Regions from separate parts of the Exiguobacterium sp. UBA6309 genome, predicted to be linked through region 1. Evidence: predicted binding sites of a transcription regulator. Region 1 holds the regulator's gene; each other region holds the start of a gene.
What was found. Region 1 encodes Rex, which represses fermentation and respiration genes when NADH is low (regulators of the CRP and FNR family bind a similar motif). Its sites were predicted from a motif close to TTGTGAAATATTTCACAA; they were not measured.

Region 1 (7,026 bases):
GATGACGATGCCTTCCGCTTCGAGCTCCTTCATACGTTCCGTGAGCATGCGACCTGATAATTCGGGGATGGCATCTTGAATCTCATTGAAACGACATGTCTTCGTCAACAAGTGACGTAAAATCAGACCTGTCCATTTCTTACCTAAGATTTCAAAGGCATGTTCGACTTTGGGACAAAGAGCCGTTTGGATTGCGACTTCTTCCATCAGCACTCATCCTTTCTATAGTTGTAGTATACCCGCTTCTGCTAAAAAAATCGAATCATTTTACTTAATGTAACAAAAAGAACTAAAACAATTCTATTTACTTTTAGTAAGTGATAAGATATAGTCTGTTTATCGAGTTACTTAAAGTAACTTAAAAACATTAGGTAAAAGGAGAAGAGAGAAATGATGGATACAGGACTTTTAATCATTCGTTTAATCATCGGTTTAACATTTGCTGCACACGGTACACAAAAATTATTTGGTTGGTTTGGTGGACACGGCATCGCTGGAACAGGCGGTTGGTTCGAATCAATTGGCATGAAGCCAGGAAAAGCACTCGCGATTACAGCGGGTCTTGCTGAATTAATCGGTGGATTATTGTTTGCAAGCGGGGTATTCCTCTGGATCGCTGCAATCCTCATCATCGGTTCGATGCTTGTCGCGATCGTTAAAGTACACGGTGCGAATGGTTACTGGGTGACGCAGAACGGGTACGAATACAACATGGCATTGATCGTTATCGCCCTTGGAGTGGCGATGATCGGTGCTGGAGACTATTCACTCGCTGCACTCATCGGGTGAGGAAAAAGGTGGGTCATTCATGAAGTTCGAGGCATCAACGCTTAGCGCAAAAGACAATTATAAATTACTGATCGGAAGCATCATTCCGCGTCCGATTGCCTTCGTGACGACGCTAGGGGAAGACGGGACGGTCAACGCCGCCCCCTTTTCCTTCTTTACGGTCGCATCAAGTAGTCCGCCACAACTGGTGATTGCCGTACAACGGACGGATCAGGGACAAAAGGATACGGCACGTAATATCCTAGCAAAACAAAGCTATGTCATCCATATCGTCAGCGAAGAAATCGTCGACGCTGTCAATGAGACGGCTGCGCCACTCGCTTACGGTGAAAGTGAACTCGAACGGACGGATTTAACGCTCGTCGATAGCGATGCAATCGACGTGCCCGGAATCGCGGAAGCGAAAATCCGGTTCGAGATGCGCTTAACACAACATGTCGAGCTAGAAGGTGCCGATCTTTTGATCGGGGAAGTACTGCGCTATCACGTCGCGGATGAACTCGTCGAGTCGTTCCGGATCGATGCGGCAGGATTGAAGGCTGTCGCTCGCTTAGCAGGAAATGATTATGCGACGATCGGGAAGACGTTTACGATTGCTCGACCGACAAAATGATAGAAGTGTGAATGCTTGATTCAGTGTACGATCCATGTTGACGACGAACGTTTCGATTTAAATAAAAAGGAGTGGTGAGACCGGTCTAGCTACCGGAATCTCCACTCCTTTTTTCATATCGCGTATCTAGTTCATCGATCGGACTTCAAGGTTGTGGATCGATTTCGTTTGAAGAACCTTCGAGTCCGTGACGTTTACTATACTGATAACCATCGAGCAAATAAAAAATGATTGCCAGCGCCCAAACCCCGACACAACTGATCAAAAAGGCAGTCAAGGGAGTGACGCTACCATAATAGGATATGATCAATGGATCATTGAGTTCGACGAACAGTTGTGTCGTTAGAAGCGTACAACATAGTCCAGAGAGTAGACTGACGAGAAGACCGCTCCATGTCTGGATGACAAGTCCGATCATGCAAGAAATCAGAAGGAACAAAGGAAGAGCAGCATTAAAGGCATCCGGGCGGATGAAGGCGGACACGTAGTCCGCATACATCGGAACGAAATAAAGAATACCGGATAACAGTCCTTGAATCAGGTTGATGAAAAAGCTTTTCGTTCGCATCAGTGTTGGTTCTCCCATCGTTCCATCAATTCAAGTAGATCGACATCGATCTGGTCTCGTTCCGCAGATAACGCTGTCGCTTTTGGAATATCATTAAAAACTTCCGGTTCGCAAAGCAACTGTTCGATTTCCGCTGAACGCTGTTCGAGCCGTTCAATATCTTGTTCGAGTTGTTCGATTTGCTGACGGCGTTTTTTTTCTTCTTTCTGTGCTTCTTTGTCGATCGTCTTCGATGCCGTGACTTTTGCCGCTTTTGCCTCTTCGGCTTCAAGGCGAGCGATTTCTTCTTGTTCAGCCTTCTTCTCTGTGTAGTACGAATAATCGCCGAGGTATTCTGTCACACCAGCTTCACTCATCTCGATGACGCGTGTCGCGATCCGATCGATGAAGTACCGGTCATGGGAAACGAAGAGTAGCGTACCTTCATAGTCGACGAGAGCGTTCTCAAGGACCATCTTCGAATCCAGATCCAAGTGGTTCGTTGGCTCGTCAAGGATGAGGACGTTAGTCTTCCGGAGTTTCAGTTTTGCGAGCGCGAGACGTCCGCGTTCGCCACCGGACAATTCATGGACAATCTTGAAGACATCGTCGCCGCTGAACAGGAATTGTCCGAGCACAGAACGGACTTCTTGTTCGCGCATCAGTGGCCATTCGTTCCAAATCTCATCGATGACACGATTCCGGTCATTGAGTTCTGCTTGCTCTTGATCGTAATACCCGATCGAGACGCCGGTGCCAAAACGGAAATCACCGAAGAGAGGACGTAAACGACCGACGAGGACTTTTAAGAGCGTCGACTTCCCGATTCCGTTCGGTCCGACGAGTGCCAGTGATTCGCCGCGTTGCAAGCGGAACGTGATGTCTTTTGAGACAGCTTCTTCGTAACCGATTGCCAATTGATTGACTTGAAGAACGTCATTCCCGCTCTGTTTTTCGATTGGGAAGGAGAGGACCGTACTGCGTTCATCTCCATCTGGTCGGTCGAGCCGGTCGACCTTCTCGAGCCGTTTTCGAACGCTTTGAGCACGCTTTGTCGTTGTCGCCCGAGCGATGTTTCGTTGAATGAAATCCTGCATCTTCGCGATTTCTTCTTGCTGCTGTTCGAACTGTTTCATTTCTTGATCGTACAATGCCGCTTTTTGCTCGAGGTACTTCGTATAGTTCCCAGTGAACTTACGACAGACATTACGAGAGAGCTCATAGACGACATTGACGACTTGATCGAGGAAGTACCGATCGTGCGAGACGATCAGAACGGCACCACGATAACCACCGAGGTAACTTTCAAGCCAAGCGAGCGTATCGATATCCAGATGGTTCGTCGGTTCATCGAGAATGAGAAGCTCTGGTGCTTGCAGGAGCATCTTCGCTAAGGCGAGCCGTGTCCGTTGACCTCCGGACAATGTCTGGATCCGGCGTGAGTAATCGTCTGGATAAAAGCGCATGCCGTGCAGGACGGAGCGAATATTCGCTTCGAACTGATAACCACCTGCTTCTGAGAAGTCATGTTGTGCTTGATCGTACGTCTTCAGAAGTCGATCGTAAGCGACCGGGTCGTTCAAGATGTGCTCCATGCCCATCTCGATTTCCATCCGGCGCAGTGTCCGTTCTTGTTCTTGCAGATGTTCAAAGACGGTCAGCATCTCGTTCCAGATCGTCTCATTCGATTCGAGACCACTGTCTTGCGCGAGATAGCCGATTTTGACATCTTTACCTTTCATGATATCGCCCGAGTCATGACTGAGTTCACCAGCGATGATTTTGAGCAAGGTTGATTTACCGGCACCATTTCGACCGACGAGCGCAATTCGGTCGCGCTCTTGTACTTCCAATTTGATATTTTCTAAAATCGGCTCGACGCCGAATGATTTCGAGAGTTGGTTGACTTGTAAGAGTATCATTTCCATCCATCCTTCCACCCTTTAGTCTATCACGAACAAAAGCGCGAGGTCCTGCGGAATATATTATTTGTGACTCTATGTGAAGTGGTTTACAATCAAGGAGAGTAGAAAGCTTTTTGCAAAGATTTGGGTGCCACGATGGATGTGGCCGAAGGGGGAACTGCAGGATGAATGGATCAGACACAAAAATTCCACAAGCGACAGCAAAACGGTTGCCGCTATATTATCGCTTCATCCAAAGTTTATACAATTCAGGCAAGCTCCGCGTCTCTTCTGCTGAGTTAAGCGAGGCGGTGAAGGTTGATTCAGCAACGATTCGTCGCGATTTTTCCTACTTTGGGGCACTAGGGAAGAAGGGGTATGGATATAACGTTCAACATCTCTTAACGTTTTTCCGGAAAACCTTGAATCAAGATGAGGTGACGAATGTTGCCTTGATTGGGGTCGGTCATCTCGGAACAGCGTTTGCAAATTATAACTTTTTAAAGAATAATAGTACTCGGATAGTCGTTGCGTTTGATGCGGACGAAGAGAAGGTCGGAACAACGACGCATGACGTTCCAATCTATCATGTTTCGGACATGAAAGAACAAATCGAAGCGAATCAGGTCGATGTCGCCATCTTGACGGTTCCATCCCAGTTCGCACAGTCAGTAGCGGATGAGTTAGTCGAGTATGGTGTGACAGGCATTCTGAACTTCACGCCTGCACGGTTGAACGTGCCAGCGAGCGTTCGGGTTCATCACATCGATTTATCGATCGAGTTGCAGTCGTTAGTTTATTTCATGAAGCATTATTCGCAATCAGCTGAAGGAGTGAAATCATAATGGAAAACCTTATCCCGCTCACGTTAGGTATCGGACCTGCGAGTATCGGATTAATTGCTGTCGTCGCGTTGATCATCTTCGGACCGAAGAAGTTGCCGGAATTCGGTCGTGCTGCCGGTCAAACATTGAAAGAGTTCAAGAATGCCACGAACGGCATCATGGACGACGATAAAAAGGACGAACCGAAAGAGAAGTGATTGAATCATGACGGTTGATCAAGAACAAAGCATGACGTCGCACCTAGACGAACTGCGTAAGCGGATTGTCTGGTCGCTCCTCATCGTCGTCGTCCTGTTCGCTGTCGCATTTCCGCTCGTTCGACCGCTCGTCCGTTTTCTGCAAGCGGACTTAAAAGAGCTCGGTATCGGATTAAATGCCTTCAACGTCGCCGATCCTTTAATGTTGTATTTGAATCTTGCGTTCATCATCGCGCTGATTTTAGCGTCACCGTTCTGGATGTATCAACTGTGGGCATTCGTCCGACCAGGGCTTTATGAAAAGGAACAAAAAGCAACACTGACGTATATTCCAGTCATCTTCTTTCTATTTTTGGCTGGTGTAGCCTTCTCGTATTTCTGGTTGCTTCCCTTCTTGCTCGAAGTCTCAACGGATCTCGGGAAAGAATTGGGGATCGAGCAAGTCATCGGGGTCGAAAACTACTTCAGTTTCTTGATCCGGTTGACGATGCCGTTTGGTCTTCTCTTCCAATTGCCGGTCGTGACGATGTTCCTGACACGCCTTGGTCTTGTGACGCCATATTTCATGCGAAAGAATCGAAAATATGCGTATTTCGCGCTGTTCGTCGTTGCGGCATTGATCGCACCGCCGGACGTGACGTCACACTTGATGATCTCAGTGCCGTTGTTCGTTCTCTATGAAATCAGTATCTTGATTTCCGCGCGGACGTATAAAAAGGTCTTGATCCTCGAGCAACAGGCAGAGCTTGAACGACAGGCGGATTTGATGCGTGAATTGAATAAATGAATCGTGAATTCCTTCCAGCCATTTCGGGAGGAATTCTTTTTTATGAAAGCGTTATGTTTATATTGATAAAGCAGTTAGCGATGCGTATACTAAAGATAATTCATGGGGGCTTAGCTCAGCTGGGAGAGCGTTTGGCTGGCAGCCAAAAGGTCGTCGGTTCGATCCCGATAGTCTCCACCAAGTTCATACGTTCAACTCCTCGAGTGCTCGAGGAGTTTTTTTATGTTCCCAGTTAAATTCCTTCCAAATATAAAATGTCACCAAAAAGAAAAAAATTAAAAAAATAGACAAATATAAATTGTTTATTTCCATTAACTTCATTAAACTAAAAATACAGAATTTTCGTTAAACTGTTTTATTAGTATTACTACTATGGTTTTACAGAAAAGGGGAAACGAACGCATGAAGAAGAAGATTGCACTTATGGCAGCCGTCTTAATGACGTCTTCCAATCTAGTCAGTGCGCAAGGTGCACTGTCCTCGCAAGACAAAGCGACGGGTCAAAAACCGCAGGCGCTCTCACTGAAGAAATCGGGACAAGAAAAGAACTACAAACAATCGGATAAAGTCCGAGTCGTCATCGAGATGGAACAAAAACCGGCGATTCAAATCGCCCAATCTCAAAACAAGCGGTATAGCACATTGAGCAATGCCGAAAAGGAATCGATCAAGGATCGACTCGTCAGCGTCCAAAAATCAGTCAAGTCAGCTATCGCTAAAAAGGCGATTCCTGTTACATATAAAGAAAGCTTCACAACCGTCATCAATGGATTCAGTGGTGAAGTGAAGTTCGGTGACATCGAAGATATCAAACAACTCGAAGGAGTCAAAAGTGTACATATCGCGCACGAATATGCGCGCCCAACCGTCGATAAAGGTGCCAAGCCAGACATGCTGTACAGCAAGGACATGGTCAATGCGAAGGAAACGTGGCAGGACTATGGCTTTAAAGGGGAAGGAACCGTCGTCGCGGTCATCGATACGGGGATTGATCCATCGCACAAAGACATGGTCTTGAGTCCAGAGACAAAGGTGGATTTAACCTCTTCGAAGGTCGATAGTGCGAAAGAAACAAAAGGTTTAAAAGGAAAGTATTTCACGGAAAAAGTACCGTACGGCTATAACTATGCCGATCACGACAGCGAAATCCGTGACTTAGGTGCGGGGGCATCGATGCACGGGATGCACGTCGCAGGTACGGTCGGAGCAAACGGCGATGAAGCAAACGGTGGTATCAAAGGGGTCGCGCCGGAAACACAGCTCCTCGCGATGAAAGTCTTCGGAAACGATCCAGGAATGCCATCGACATTCAGCGATATCTACATTAAAGCGATCGATGATGCG
Region 2 (7,026 bases), on a different contig from region 1:
GATCCATTGATTCAAGAGCGGTATATCGAGCATATCGAGGATACGTTACGTTTGATTCGCCAGGAACTAAAACGAGAGCTTGCTCAAAAGGAACGAGATGCGCTTCTTTTCTATCAAGACCGTTATCAAGACTTATTGAATACGTTCCTTCACTGGGAAAAAGATTTGAACCGCGCATTCCGTCATTACAAGGAGCAAGGTTATCTTGATTTGATTACCTGTACGGCGACGCACGGATTCAGTCCGCACATGTTGTCCGAACAAGCGGCACGTTCTGAAATTCAGACAGGATTGAACTGTTTTGAACGTCATTACGGATTCCGTCCAACTGGTCTTTGGATGCCAGAGTGTGGGTATACGCCAGGACTTGACCGTATTTTGTACGAAGAGGGCATTCGTTATACATTCGTTGACGAACATTCAATCTTAAACGCGGATCCGTCACCGAAACACGGAATCGGAGCACCCGTCTATTCGCCGCACGGTGTGGCACTTTTCCCGCGTGATCAAATCATTTCCGGAAAAATCTGGAGCTCTGTCATCGGATACCCGGGTCATCCGGATTACCGCGAGTTTTATCGTGACCTTGCGTACGATCGAGAGTGGGATCAAATCGCTGAGTTCATGCACCCAGAGGGACTACGTTATGATACAGGGTTGAAATTACATCGCGTAACAGGAGAAACGGATCAAAAAGACTATTACGTCCGTGATTGGGCATGGCAACGGACAAGTGAGCACGCAGCAGACTTCGCACAAGCACTCGGTGAACATTTAGATGCGCATCAAGGACAAAACTTCCCACCATTCCTTGTCACAGCACCATTTGATGCCGAATTGTTCGGTCACTGGTGGTTTGAAGGTCCCGACTTCCTCGGTAAAGCGATGGAACGTTTAGAAGATCAAGGAATTGAGTCGATTTCACCGGCGATCTTCCTCGAACGTCACTTCCAAGACATCGACACGGCACATGTCGCGATGGGAACGTGGGGACGAAAAGGCTACGCGGAAGTCTGGATCAATGAACGGAATGACTGGATGATTCGTCATCTCCATCAACTTGAGAAGAGACTAGCAGGTGTCGTAGCCCGAAATCGTCATCAAGATGCGTTGACTGTCAAAGCAAAGCGTCAACTCATTCGAGAATACCTCCTCGCTGTCTCGAGCGACTGGCCGTTCATCCTCGATGGACAGACGACAGCTCAATATGCTGCGAATCGTTTCCGGGAGCACATCCTACGTTTTGAAGAAACGGAGCGTCGCCTGGATGCTGAGGAGCTGACGGTGGAATGGTTGGATGATCGATATCGCGAATATCCTTTCCTTCAAGATTCAGATATTGAACCGGATGTCTTCTTGACAGCACATGATTACTACGTGGCAGTGAAGCGTGAGAAATCTTGGAATACGGACGCCATCTTGTTGTTCGTCCGACAATATGATGCGTCAGACCGGCCGGCTTCGGAGCTCGCTCGACGACTTGCTGCTGCTGGTGAGAATGTCTATGTCGTCACGGAACATCCAGAAGCGTATCGATTTGAAGAAGGTGTTCATGTTTACGGAGTGCAAGTGACGGGTCTACCGCTCGTTCAGACCTATAACCAACTGGCGGCACTAAATTTAGCATTCTTACGCCAAGCGCAAGCCTTGAGTAAGATCGTTGATTTCGCAGTCATCCACAACTTCAACATGGAGACCGCATCAGCTGCCCAAGCTATCGCGAAGATGAAAGAGTTGCCACTCGTAAGTAACGTCTACGATGTCGAAAGTGAGCGTTCTCCTGATCGTTCAGGTGGTCTGGTCGTTGCCTTAAAACGACTTGAAGGAGATGCGTTGCGCCAATCAGCGGTCGTTTATCTAGAACGAGAAGAGTCACGTCACGGGGTGGAACAAGAGTATCACGTCGAAAAGAAGCCACTGCGTTTTGAAGAGAACCTTGAAAAACCATATCAACACGTGACGAATCCGAAAAAGAACGGATGAACAGTTGCAATTCCTTTCCTTTCTTGGTACGATACTTGAGTATGCTTAACCTTATGTAAAGCAAAATCACTTGATACATCGAGAGCTAGATAGGAGGGAATCCCATGCGCGTTAAAATCACATTAGCTTGCACTGAAACTGGTGACCGTACTTATATCACTAAAAAGAACAAGCGTAACAACCCAGAGCGTCTTGAGTTGAAGAAATACAACCCACGTCTCCGTAAGCACACACTTCACCGTGAAGTGAAATAATTGAGATGGAAGCCGTCACTTCGTGTGATGGCTTTTTTTGTGGAAAGGAAGACAGTCATGAACAAACAAGAAGTACGCCGTCTGATCAAAGAAAGATTAGATGTATTGGAGAATCGTACGGAGAAGGAACGGTTGATTTACGAACATGTTTTGTTGTTGCCTGAGTGGCAACAAGCGACATGTGTCGCGATCACATTAGCTTTTCGAAATGAATGTGATACAAGAATGCTGATTGAACAGGCGTGGCAAGAGGGCAAGACGGTCTTGATACCAAAAGTAGTGGGAGACGAGATGGTCTTTTATGAACATGGACCAGAAGATCAACTTCAAGCAAATCAGATGGGAATTGCTGAACCGACCGCTTCAGCACGTCGGGCTTCACTTGCTCAAGCAGAGCTTTGTCTCGTTCCGGGTCGTGCCTATCGACGGGACGGATATCGTTTAGGGTGGGGAGGAGGCTATTACGATCGTGCACTCGTGACCTATGCAGGATGTAAAGTATCGATTGCCTTTTCCGAACAACTTCTTTCCGATTTTGAAGTAGAAGCCTTTGATATCCCCGTTGACCTGATCGTCACTGATTTAGAGGTCATCCGATGCTGAGCGCGACCATTTTGTTTTGTCTATTGCTTGCTTGGACCGGACGATCTTTTCATTTATTGACGACAAGTGGTGCGATCATGACCCTGCTCGTCGGTAGTGGTGTCTCATTTGGATTTGGATGGCAAGGATTAGTAGTACTCTTACTATTCTTTGGTAGCTCGAGCTTGTTATCGAAGGTTGGACGATCCAGAAAACAATCGGTCGACTCCATCGTTGAGAAAGATGGCGCGCGTGACGGATGGCAGGTTCTTGCGAATGGAGGGGTAGCGTTCGTTGCTGCCTTAGCGTATGCCATGACGATGGATTTTGCGTATCTCTTGTTATTTCTATTCGTCATCGCAGCATCGAATGCTGATACGTGGGCATCCGAAATCGGGCCGCTCTCAAGACGTGATCCGTGGTCGCTCAAAACGTTACGGCGGGTACCAGCAGGGACGAGTGGAGCGATGTCGCTAATTGGAACGGTCGGTACGATTGCAGGAGCTGCATTCATTGCGGTAGCAGCGCATTGGATATTTTCTCTTTCTTTAAGAGACGTCTTACTCGTAACAAGCATCGGTGTACTCGGGAGCCTACTGGATACACTATTTGGAGCAGTAGGGCAACGCGTTTACCGATGTTCGGTTTGTGGGGAATACACGGAAAAGCGAGAACACCATGGTCAACCGACCGTTTACGTTTCAGGCATTCGACTTTTAGGGAATGATGCTGTCAATGTCTTAACAAGTGGTTTAGCGAGTGGAATCGGGTTTATCATCATTCGAATCTGGTAACTGGAAAGTATATGAGTGTGTAATTCCTTATGTTAGGATATTAATGACACAAAATGGACAAATGTGATTAATTTCACATGGTACAAAGAATGTGAAAGATGTTACAATTTATTTGTGAGATAGTTAACAAACTCTTAGGACGAATGAAAGGGTGGACATAACGATATGGAATTACATGCGAAAGTGACACGGGTAGCCCTCATTGGAGCTGGTGCAGTTGGTTCAAGCTTTGCTTATCAGATGTCAACAGCTGGACTTTGTGAAGAACTTGTCATCATTGATGTCAACAAAGCCAAAGCAGAAGGCGAGGCAATGGACTTAAACCACGGAACACCATTTAGCTCTTCACCGATGCGAATCTGGGCTGGAGAGTATATGGACTGCCGAGAGGCGGAGGTCGTCGTCATCACGGCGGGAGCTCCTCAAAAACCAGGTGAGACGAGACTTGATCTCGTCGCAAAGAATGCATTGATCATGAAAGAAATGATTCGTCAGATTATGGATTCCGGTTTTGACGGTATCATCGTCGTTGCTTCCAATCCTGTCGATATCATGGCACATCTGGCTTGGAAGTATTCCGGTCTTCCAAAATCACGCGTATTTGGATCAGGAACGGTACTCGACACAGCACGTCTGCGTCAAATGCTTGGAGAATACTTTCACATCGATTCTCGCAATGCCCATGCCTACATTCTTGGAGAACATGGAGATACGGAATTCGCTGCCTGGAGTAATAGCCGTATTTATGGAAAAACGATTGATGAACTGCTTGCTGAGGACAATCGTTATTCTCAAGCAGACCTTGATCAAATCTATATCAACGTTCGGGATGCTGCCTACCATATCATCGAACGTAAAGGAGCAACTTATTATGCGATTGGACTTGGACTTGTTCGAATCGTGCGTGCCATCCTTGGGAACGAGAACTGTTTGTTGACGGTCGGGGCATATGTAGATGGGCAGTACGGGATTTCCGGCATTCACATCGGAGTACCGGCGATCATCAATCGTCAAGGTGTGCGGGAAATCATTGAAGTCGCGTTGACGGAAGAAGAAATGAAGAAGTTTCATCATTCTGCTGATGTATTGCGTCAGACGCTCGAACCTGTCTTGCAAGGTTAACGGCGCGAAGCATGACGAAAACCTCATAAATAGAGAGCTTAAAAACTCAAATGGTGATCCTGTATCTTAGTGTCCACCTTTGAGTTTTTGTTATGAGAAAAAAGAAGAGGCAAACATCACTACTGTATTTAAGTGAAATTAAAGAGAAAAAATCTAGGTTTTATTTTACTAGAAAAAGGTTAAGTAAGAGATAGAAGCGTTTTTCCGTTATTTTTTGTACGTCATGAAACCCAAAAAAGGAGAGAATCGACAGTCATGTATACTTTTCGAAAATTAACTAAAGAGGATGCAGAACAATACTGGAATCTACGCCTTGAGGGATTAAAGAATCATCCAGATGCTTTCGGTCATTCGTTTGACGATGAACAGCAAACCCCGCTCCGCGAAGTACGAGAAGGTCTAGAAGGAGAACCCGACTCCGATGAGATTTGGCTCGGTATGTTCGACGGCGATGTATTGTTTGGGTTTGGTCAGGTCAAGCCATACGAACTGTCACGTGAGTCGCACAAAGCGATGATTTCCGGAGTATATGTTTCGCCTGAATATCGTGGAGGGACCGGTCGTGCTCTAATGGAGGCCTTGATCGACGAGGCGAAGAAGTTACCAGACGTTGAGCAAGTCATTCTTGCCGTATTATCAGGAAATGAAGCAGCGCAAAGTCTTTACGAATCGCTCGGCTTTGAAGTATATGCCGAAGATCCAGACTCTGTAAAATTAGAAGACGGCACATACCGCGATGATATTTGGATGAAAAAATACGTCTAAGTTCATTATATGGTGTGGACAAAAAGCTGTAGCAAAAAAGTGCTACAGCTTTTTCGCGTAGTGCATATAGGATATCAGTACCGACAAAGAATGAATATTTGTTATCATGAAAACAAAGCGGATAGTACGGTGTAGTCCGATTGAAAGGGAGCGAATGAACATGAAAGAAGTCATACGTACGATTGAAGAGTTGGTCTCGATTCCAAGTCCGACAGGTTCGACGAAAGAAGCGATTACATATGTAGAAAAGCGTTTGGTTGCAGACGGGATCACGTATCGCAAACTTGAAAAGGGAGCGATCTTAGCGACTTTGCCTGGCGCTTCAAACCGTACACGATTGCTGACGGCACACGTCGATACGTTAGGTGCAATGGTAAAAGAGATTTTGCCAACGGGGCGACTCAGTTTATCACAGTTAGGTGGGTATGCTTGGACAGCGATCGAAGGAGAGAACTGTCTCATTCATAAGATGGACGGTCAAACGATTTCCGGTACGATTGTTTTCCATCATTCGAGTGTCCATACGTCACGCGAGACGAATAAAACGGAACGGTCCGCTGATAATATCGAAGTCCGACTTGATATTCGTTCGACGACAGCAGAAGAGACGCGGGTCGCGGGGATTGAAGTAGGAGACGTCGTGACGTTTGATCCGCGTTTCCTCTATACGGAAACTGGGTTTGTGAAATCGCGCCATCTCGATGATAAAGCATCGGTTGCTTTGTTGCTCGAATTGATTAAAGAATGGAAAACCATCGACCTGCCACACACGGTCCAGATCCTGATTTCAAATTACGAAGAGGTTGGGTTCGGTGGAAATGCTGGATTCACGGAAGAAGTCGCAGAATATATCGCGGTCGACATGGGTGCGTTAGGAGATGGTCAGCACTCTGACGAATTCACGGTCTCGATTTGTGCAAAAGACGGTTCCGGTCCGTATGACTTAGAGTTACGTCATCAGCTAACACGTCTAGCACAACGCAATAGTATCCCATATAAAGTTGATATTTATCCGTTCTATAGTTCGGACGCTTCGGCAGCAGTGCGTGCGGGCCATGATGTTCGACACGGACTATTTGGTCCGGGGATTGAATCGAGCCATTCTTACGAGCGAACACATGAGACGTCATTACAAGCGACCTATGATTTGCTACATGCGTATGTAAAGGAGCCGATGGTCGATGAAGACACTGTATGATGTACAACAGTTACTTAAGACGTACGGAACATTCATCTATCTAGGAGATCGAGCATCAGATATTGCGATGATGATGCTCGAACTTGATGAATTGCAAGAAGCAGGCGTTTTAGAGCAACGTCAGTATGATTCAGCAAAACTCATCTTACGACATGAGTTAAAACGTTCACAATCCGATAATGTTTAAGGTTGCGCAACCCTTTGCGCAATACGAGTGTGTCCGTTAAAATGAACAAGTAGACATTATATGAGCATAGGGGAGACAGAGCAATGAAATGGTTACTCGGCATTGATATCGGTGGAACGACAGTGAAGATGGCAATTTTGG
Region 3 (7,026 bases), on a different contig from region 1:
GCGATGCATCCGGAGTGTGAGTTGATTTTCAGCAAGCAACGAGGTGTTGCATTTCCACCAAATGTCAAGACAGTAGATCGGTTGACGTTCCGCTGGATTTATTTACTTGCGACGTCACGGGTCTGGGTATCAAACAGTCGGTTACCGAGTTGGTTGATCAAACCGGAAAAAACGTTTTATCTCCAAACTTGGCACGGCACACCGCTCAAGAAACTAGCGCTTGATATGGATGATGTCCAAATGGCGAATACGACAACCGAACGATATAAACAAGGATTTAAGCAGGAAGCAGCAAAATGGTCTAGCTTAGTTTCACCCAATGCCTATTCCAGTTCAATATTTAGAAGGGCATTTGCATTTGAAGGTGAGATGCTAGAAATTGGGTATCCTCGAAATGATATATTTTATCAAGAGGCGCGACATGCTAAAATCAAAGAAGCAGTATATCGCCACTATGATATTGATCATTCAAAAAAAGTCTTGTTGTATGCACCGACTTGGCGAGATAATGCATTCGAAGGTCAAGGGAAATATTCATTTGAGCTACCTTTTTCGCTAAATGAATTTGAAAAGCGATTTGGGGATGAATACGTTCTGCTTGTCCGAATGCACTATTTAGTCGGAAGTCGTCTCGACGTCACTGCTTATCCATCCGTCCGAAATACATCGGACTACCCGGATATCGCGGAGCTCTATCTGGCGTCGGACGCCTTGATCACGGATTATTCTTCTGTCATGTTTGATTTTGCGCACTTATCTCGTCCGATTTTATTCTATACGTATGATTTAGAACATTATCGAGATCAATTGCGTGGGTTTTACTTCGATTTTGAGCAGGAGGCACCGGGACCATTGTTGTCGACTGAAACAGCACTGTTTGAAGAGCTGGACCAGTTAGATAATTGGCATACACGGTATGCGTCAGCATTTCGAGCGTTCCAAGAGACGTATTGTCAATGGGATGATGGACAGGCTTCAGAACGGGCGATGAAGACGATCATAAAGAGAATTCACGGATAAAAGGGAGAGCAGAATCATGAAGAAGGTTATTACGTACGGAACATTTGATTTATTACACTGGGGTCATATCAACATCTTAAAACGCGCAAAAGCAATGGGAGATTATCTTATCGTTGCGATTTCAACGGACGAATTCAATCGTTTGAAACATAAGCAGTCCTACCATAATTTCGAGAATCGGAAGATGATTCTTGAAGCTATCCGTTATGTGGATGAAGTCATTCCGGAAAACAGCTGGGATCAAAAAGTAGAAGATGTGAAGAAGCATAACGTCGACCTCTTCGTCATGGGTGATGATTGGAAAGGCGAGTTTGATTTCTTAAAAGAGCATTGTGAGGTCGTTTACCTTAGCCGAACTGAGGGTATTTCTACGAGTCAGATTAAAACGGAATTAGCTTCGAAGTGATTGAAGAGGAGACCACACGACGACGTGCGGTCTTTCTTCGTAGAAGGGCAGGATGAAAGTGGTTAGAGAAGGAATCGTATGGGTCTATTTATTGTTGTTTCGTATTTGTTATGGTGTCTTTCGGTGGTTACCGCTTCGACCCGTCACTTTATTTTGGATGACATATGGGGATAACGCAAAACCTGTTAATGATCGCTTGGCGCAGGAATTGCCAAATGAGAAACGGTATCTGGTATACGATCATCATTTCATGAAGCAGCCGGATCTGTGGAAGTCAGATCGGACTCTTCGCTTTCGTCGTTTACGATTCGTTCGGTTGGCATATTTGCTTGCGACCTCCCGGACGGTCTTCGTCGATAATTATGTCGCAGAATTTAGTGTCGCAACAACGCGACGAGGAACACGACGTATCCAGCTATGGCATGCGGCAGGAACATTAAAGCAGTTTGGACTGACCTCCTCCAAAAGTCTGTTCGTATCAGAACGGGTACGAAATCGTTTTCGACGTGTCTATCAGGAATATGGTGATTTCATCGTGCCGGGGATGCGTTGTGCGACACAATTCATGGCACCGCATGATTTAAAACGATCTCATTTTAAACCGTTCGGCATGCCGCGGACGGATTATTGGTATGATGAGGTTCAGCGGGAACATCGGGCACTTGATTTAAAAGAACGTTATGTAAAACCCGACCGCCGGATTCTATTGTATGCCCCGACTTACCGCGAATATAAAGGAACGGAAGATCACACGATTCAACAGTTCGAACGACTTGCTCAAGCGGGATGGACGATTCTTGTTAAGTTACATCCGACGATCCGAGCGCTTTCGACCTATCGTTCCGCCCATATACATCTTGTGGATGACACGTATCAGATTAATGATTATTTGCTCATCACGGATGTTCTGGTGACCGACTATTCGTCGATTCCATTTGAAAGCTGTCTTCTTGAGATCCCAACGTTCTTATACACACCGGACATCGACACATATCGACAACTACCAGGACTTGTCGATCAGTATCCGAAACCATTACCGGTGCGACAGACGGAGCAGATGGCGCAATTGATGGAGTGGATCGTGTCTGACGCGATACTTGAAGAGTGCCGTCAGCACATGCAGGAATTCCAAACAAGTTGGTATGATCACCCACCAGGTCAAGCAGTTGAACGAATCGTTCATCATTATTACGGAACAGGTATGTGATACTATATCTGACGATTGCTTTAGTTTTAGAAAGCAGTCGTCAGATACTTTTTTAAAATTAATGTGAAACATTGAACAAAGTTTGACAATCTTTTGAAAATCCATTCTTTTGAACTGTGATGTTCTATACTAAAAGCAGAAGAAAAGGAGAGGAGAAATGGATATGCTGACTTGTGGAACGACTGAAGCGAATACGTTCATCTTATCACCTGAGACAAGAACGTTACTAGAAAGCTTCATGACGGAAACGACGTTCAAAAAGGATTCCATCGTCTGTTGGGAAGGGGAAATGAACGACAAGTTGTTTTATGTGAAACAAGGAGGCGTCAAACTATCGAAGTTGACGAAAAAAGGCAGTCCATTACTCATGTTCTTATATTTCAAAGGGGATCTATTTGGTGAATTTGATGTAGGAGAAGCTTTTCCGAGTTCATACAGTATCGAGACGATGGAGGATAGTATCATCGGTTTCCTCACAAAAGAAAAATTAGAGGAACTCATGAGAAAGGATGGTACTTTTGCGCTTGAGATCATGCGGTGGCAAGCATTGATGCGGAAACAGACGGAGACTAAATTGCGCGACTTGCTATTGTTCGGAAAACCGGGCGCGTTAGCTTCGACGTTACTTCGTCTCATCGCGATGGAAGGGGAACAAGTAGGAGAAACCTACCGTCTTGCAAAACGTCCATCCGATGGGGAGTTTGGTCAATTGATTGGCGCACCGCGTGAAACGGTCAACCGGATGTTCTCCCAGTGGAAAAAAGAAGGTGTCATTTCGATGACGCCAAAAGAAATCATCATTCATGATGCACAATATCTGCGTGATCTGTGTCATTGTGAAGGATGCCCAGCAGGTGTTTGTCGAATTTAATAGATAGTGTACAAACAATTCAAACGTGAAGCAGAATTTTCTGTCTCGTGTATGGATTGTTTTTTTTTTGTAGATGAGTCGTGCCTCCTTCTCTTGTTCAGATGTGAACTTTCTGTGTGTTTTTAGAAAGAAAAGTGCGGATTCTTCACATTTGAAGTGATATATATCACAGTTTTCAAACTTGCTGAATTCTTACAATAAAGACAAGTTCAAAGCAGGAGAGGAGTAATCACCATGGACCAAAAATCAGAATCAAACCTTAAAGGAACATTTATCGCCGTCCTGATCGTAGCAGGTATCATCATTGGGATGTGGAGCTCAATCTTTCTATTATTCTTATCACGGTAAGGGGGAGTCACAATGCATATTCATCGTCTAGAAAAAATCTGGCTGATTTTTGGAGCAGTGATGCTTGGCGTCTTTTTAACCATCATCGGCGTATCCGCTTTTGCATCCGGAAATCAACCGCCATCCGATGCAACATTGATTGATCCGACGAAAGTTGATCAAACGAAACCATTCGACAAGCCAGGACTAAAAAAAATCGATGACGACCGATACGAAGCGATCATCGTCGCACAAGCGTTCCAATTCACACCAAAAGATATGGTCATTCCCAAAGGGGCAACGGTTGATTTTTTGGTGACATCAAAAGATGTCGTCCATGGCTTTGAAATTGTCAAGACGAATGTCAATATGATGGTCGTTCCTGGTCATATCAATTCCATTGAATATACATTCAAGGAAGCTGGCGAGTATTTGGTCGTCTGTAATGAATACTGTGGATCGGGTCATCATATGATGGCAACCAAAATCAAGGTGGTGGAATAAGATGAATGCCATTTCAAAAAAATTAAGACAGTTCGAGATGGAGCGTGGTCTGCCTGCTACCGTCATCGGAATTAAGGAAGCGAAGCTCGCTTTCGCACATGTTAGTTTTTCACTCGTTGCCTTATTGATTGGTGGTTTATGTGGATTGTTGCAAACGATGGTGCGGACAGGTGTCATTCCAGAAATTGCTGGAGTCGGCTACTATGAGCTTCTCACTGCCCACGGGTTAATGCTTGCGATCGTCTTTACGACATTATTCATATTTGGATTACTGTTTTCATTTTTAGGTCAATCCTTTGGACGGTTCGAAGACTTTCCTCGACGTCTCGGGTGGGTTGGATTCTGGTTCATGATCCTTGGTGTCATCCTCGTCACATGGATGGTACTTGCAGGAGAAGCTTCCGTCCTCTATACATTCTATGCACCACTCAAGGCACATCCAGTATTTTATATTGGACTCGTCATCTTCGTCGTCGGAACGTGGATTGCTTCTGGTGCCATGTTCCGTATGTATGCTGATTATAAACGGGAACACCCTGGCGTTCATCCACCACTTCAAGCATACATGAGTATTATGACTGCCTTATTATGGGTGGTTGCGACACTCGGAGTAGCAGCGACGATTCTCTTTCAGCTCCTTCCCTTATCCCTTGGTTGGACGGATAAGGTCGGAATCGAGCTATCCCGGACGCTATTTTGGTACTTTGGTCATCCACTCGTCTATTTCTGGTTGTTACCTGCCTACATCGTCTGGTATACAGTCATCCCGAAAATCGTTGGTGGAAAGGTTTTTTCTGACGCATTAGCACGTATGTCATTTTTATTGTTCCTCCTCTTTTCGTTCCCGGTTGGTTTTCACCATCAATTGTTAGAGCCGGGGATTTCTGCTTTTTGGAAGTATGTCCAAGTCGTTTTGACGTTCCTCGTCATCATTCCATCATTGATGACAGCCTTCTCGATGTTTGCGACTTTTGAGTTGGCGGGTCGTCGGAAAGGGGCGACCGGGGTATTTGGTTGGGTGAAAAAAATGCCGTATCGCGATGTCCGGTTCCTTGCACCGTTCATCGGGATGTTGTTCTTCATTCCTGCAGGTGCAGGTGGTGTCATCAACGCATCCCATCAACTAAACATCATCGTTCACAACACATTGTGGGTTACGGGACACTTTCATATCACGGTCGGTGCCGCTGTGGCACTGACGTTCTTCGGAACAGCCTATTGGCTTGTCCCGCTCTTACGTGGTCGAACGTTAACAGCGGCAATGAATCGTCTTGGGCTTATTCAAACGGCTGCCTGGACGATCGGAATGCTCTTCATGTCGACAGCAATGCATATCTCAGGTCTACTCGGTAATCCACGACGGACGGGTCCTGCCGCCTACTTCAAAGATTCGATCGTCGCTGACTGGATTCCATATCATGTCGCCATGGCAATTGGTGGGACGATTTTATTCATCTCGATTCTATTGTTCTTGTATGCGATGTTCCAACTTGCATTTCGTACACCAAAAGGAACGGAAGAATTTCCGATTGCTGAAACGGAAGAAGAGGCGATGGCAACGCCACTCTTCTTTGAAAATTGGAAGCTATGGATTTTTGTAACGTTCGCTTTGATTGCGTTTGCGTACACAGTACCGATTTGGCATATGATTGAAAACGCCCCTCCAGGCGCTCCGGGATGGAAGCTTTGGTAATCGTTTCGTACAACATCAAAACCCCGAACGGTCTCTGACTAAGAGACGATTCGGGGTTTTTGGCATGCGCTTAAAGAATAAGTAATGAAGGGCTAAATCTTATTTGACGAGATTATGCTTGAAGGCATAGACGACAGCTTGTGTACGGTCTACGACATCTAGTTTTGATAAGATGTTCGAGACATGTGTTTTGACGGTTTTTAAGGAAATGAATAATTCGTCCGCAATCTCTTGGTTCGCCATACCACGAGCCATCAATTGAAGAACTTCCTGCTCACGTTCCGTTAAATCATCATGTAAGTGTGTCGTAGGACGACGAAGACGTTCCATCATTTTACCGGTCACTTGTGCTGCCATGACAGATTGACCGTTTGCTGTCTTGCGAATCGCTTCTGCGATGTCAAAGGCGCTAGCTGTCTTTAAAACGTAACTCATCGCACCCGCTTCAATGACAGGATAGACTTTCTCGTCATCAAGAAAACTCGTCACGACGAGAATTTTTGCTTCCGGCCAGTCTTTGCGGATCAACCGGGTTCCTTCGACGCCATCAACTGGCTCCATCACTAAATCCATCAAGATGACATCCGGTCGGTGTTCGAGCGCCAGCAAGGCTCCCGCTTGACCATCCGAAGCTTCAGCGACGACCTCGATGTCTGGTTGTGTGGAAAGGAAAGCAGACACACCGGCCCGGACCATCTCGTGGTCATCTACTAATAATACGCGTATCATACTTGCACCATCCGATCTTTTCTAAGTTTTACTTCGATTTGGGTTCCTTGTCCAGGAACACTGACGAGACGAATCGTTCCACCCATCTCAGCCGTTCGTTCTCGCATCGAATTGATGCCATAAGAGGCAAGTTTTTTTTCATCCACAACAAATCCAACACCATCATCATTCATGCTCAGGATAATTGTTTCGTTGAATTCTCGGAGCTCGATATCCATATGGGACGCTTTCGCGTGACGTAAGGCATTCGTTAATCCTTCTTGAACAAT

Region 2: B3M90_RS01525 (L-lactate dehydrogenase) is a predicted target of Rex. The motif match lies at 3,675-3,692, and genes of this name have one in related genera.
Region 3: B3M90_RS11595 (cytochrome C oxidase subunit II) is a predicted target of Rex. The motif match lies at 3,659-3,676, and genes of this name have one in related genera.

The regions. Positions count from the first base shown of each region.
Region 1 covers NZ_DJTL01000037.1:55,320-62,345, reverse strand. The annotation lists gene B3M90_RS13170 (winged helix-turn-helix transcriptional regulator) at 1-207, opposite strand, end outside; gene B3M90_RS13165 (DoxX family protein) at 391-789, shown strand; gene B3M90_RS13160 (flavin reductase family protein) at 809-1,402, shown strand; gene B3M90_RS13155 (hypothetical protein) at 1,548-1,988, opposite strand; gene B3M90_RS13150 (ATP-binding cassette domain-containing protein) at 1,970-3,871, opposite strand; gene B3M90_RS13145 (redox-sensing transcriptional repressor Rex) at 4,039-4,698, shown strand; gene B3M90_RS13140 (twin-arginine translocase TatA/TatE family subunit) at 4,698-4,895, shown strand; gene tatC (twin-arginine translocase subunit TatC) at 4,903-5,682, shown strand; tRNA gene B3M90_RS13130 (tRNA-Ala) at 5,787-5,862, shown strand; gene B3M90_RS13125 (S8 family serine peptidase) at 6,085-7,026, shown strand, end outside.
Region 2 covers NZ_DJTL01000009.1:49,879-56,904, reverse strand. The annotation lists gene B3M90_RS01545 (1,4-alpha-glucan branching protein domain-containing protein) at 1-1,983, shown strand, start outside; gene rpmG (50S ribosomal protein L33) at 2,088-2,237, shown strand; gene B3M90_RS01535 (5-formyltetrahydrofolate cyclo-ligase) at 2,295-2,840, shown strand; gene B3M90_RS01530 (DUF92 domain-containing protein) at 2,834-3,613, shown strand; gene B3M90_RS01525 (L-lactate dehydrogenase) at 3,779-4,735, shown strand; gene B3M90_RS01520 (GNAT family N-acetyltransferase) at 4,991-5,500, shown strand; gene B3M90_RS01515 (M42 family metallopeptidase) at 5,661-6,698, shown strand; gene B3M90_RS01510 (YqgQ family protein) at 6,682-6,885, shown strand; gene B3M90_RS01505 (ROK family glucokinase) at 6,969-7,026, shown strand, end outside.
Region 3 covers NZ_DJTL01000032.1:128,354-135,379, forward strand. The annotation lists gene B3M90_RS11575 (CDP-glycerol glycerophosphotransferase family protein) at 1-1,020, shown strand, start outside; gene tagD (glycerol-3-phosphate cytidylyltransferase) at 1,037-1,426, shown strand; gene B3M90_RS11585 (CDP-glycerol glycerophosphotransferase family protein) at 1,479-2,633, shown strand; gene B3M90_RS11590 (Crp/Fnr family transcriptional regulator) at 2,797-3,504, shown strand; gene B3M90_RS11595 (cytochrome C oxidase subunit II) at 3,739-3,852, shown strand; gene B3M90_RS11600 (cytochrome c oxidase subunit II) at 3,865-4,335, shown strand; gene B3M90_RS11605 (b(o/a)3-type cytochrome-c oxidase subunit 1) at 4,337-6,028, shown strand; gene B3M90_RS11610 (response regulator) at 6,128-6,757, opposite strand; gene B3M90_RS11615 (sensor histidine kinase) at 6,754-7,026, opposite strand, start outside.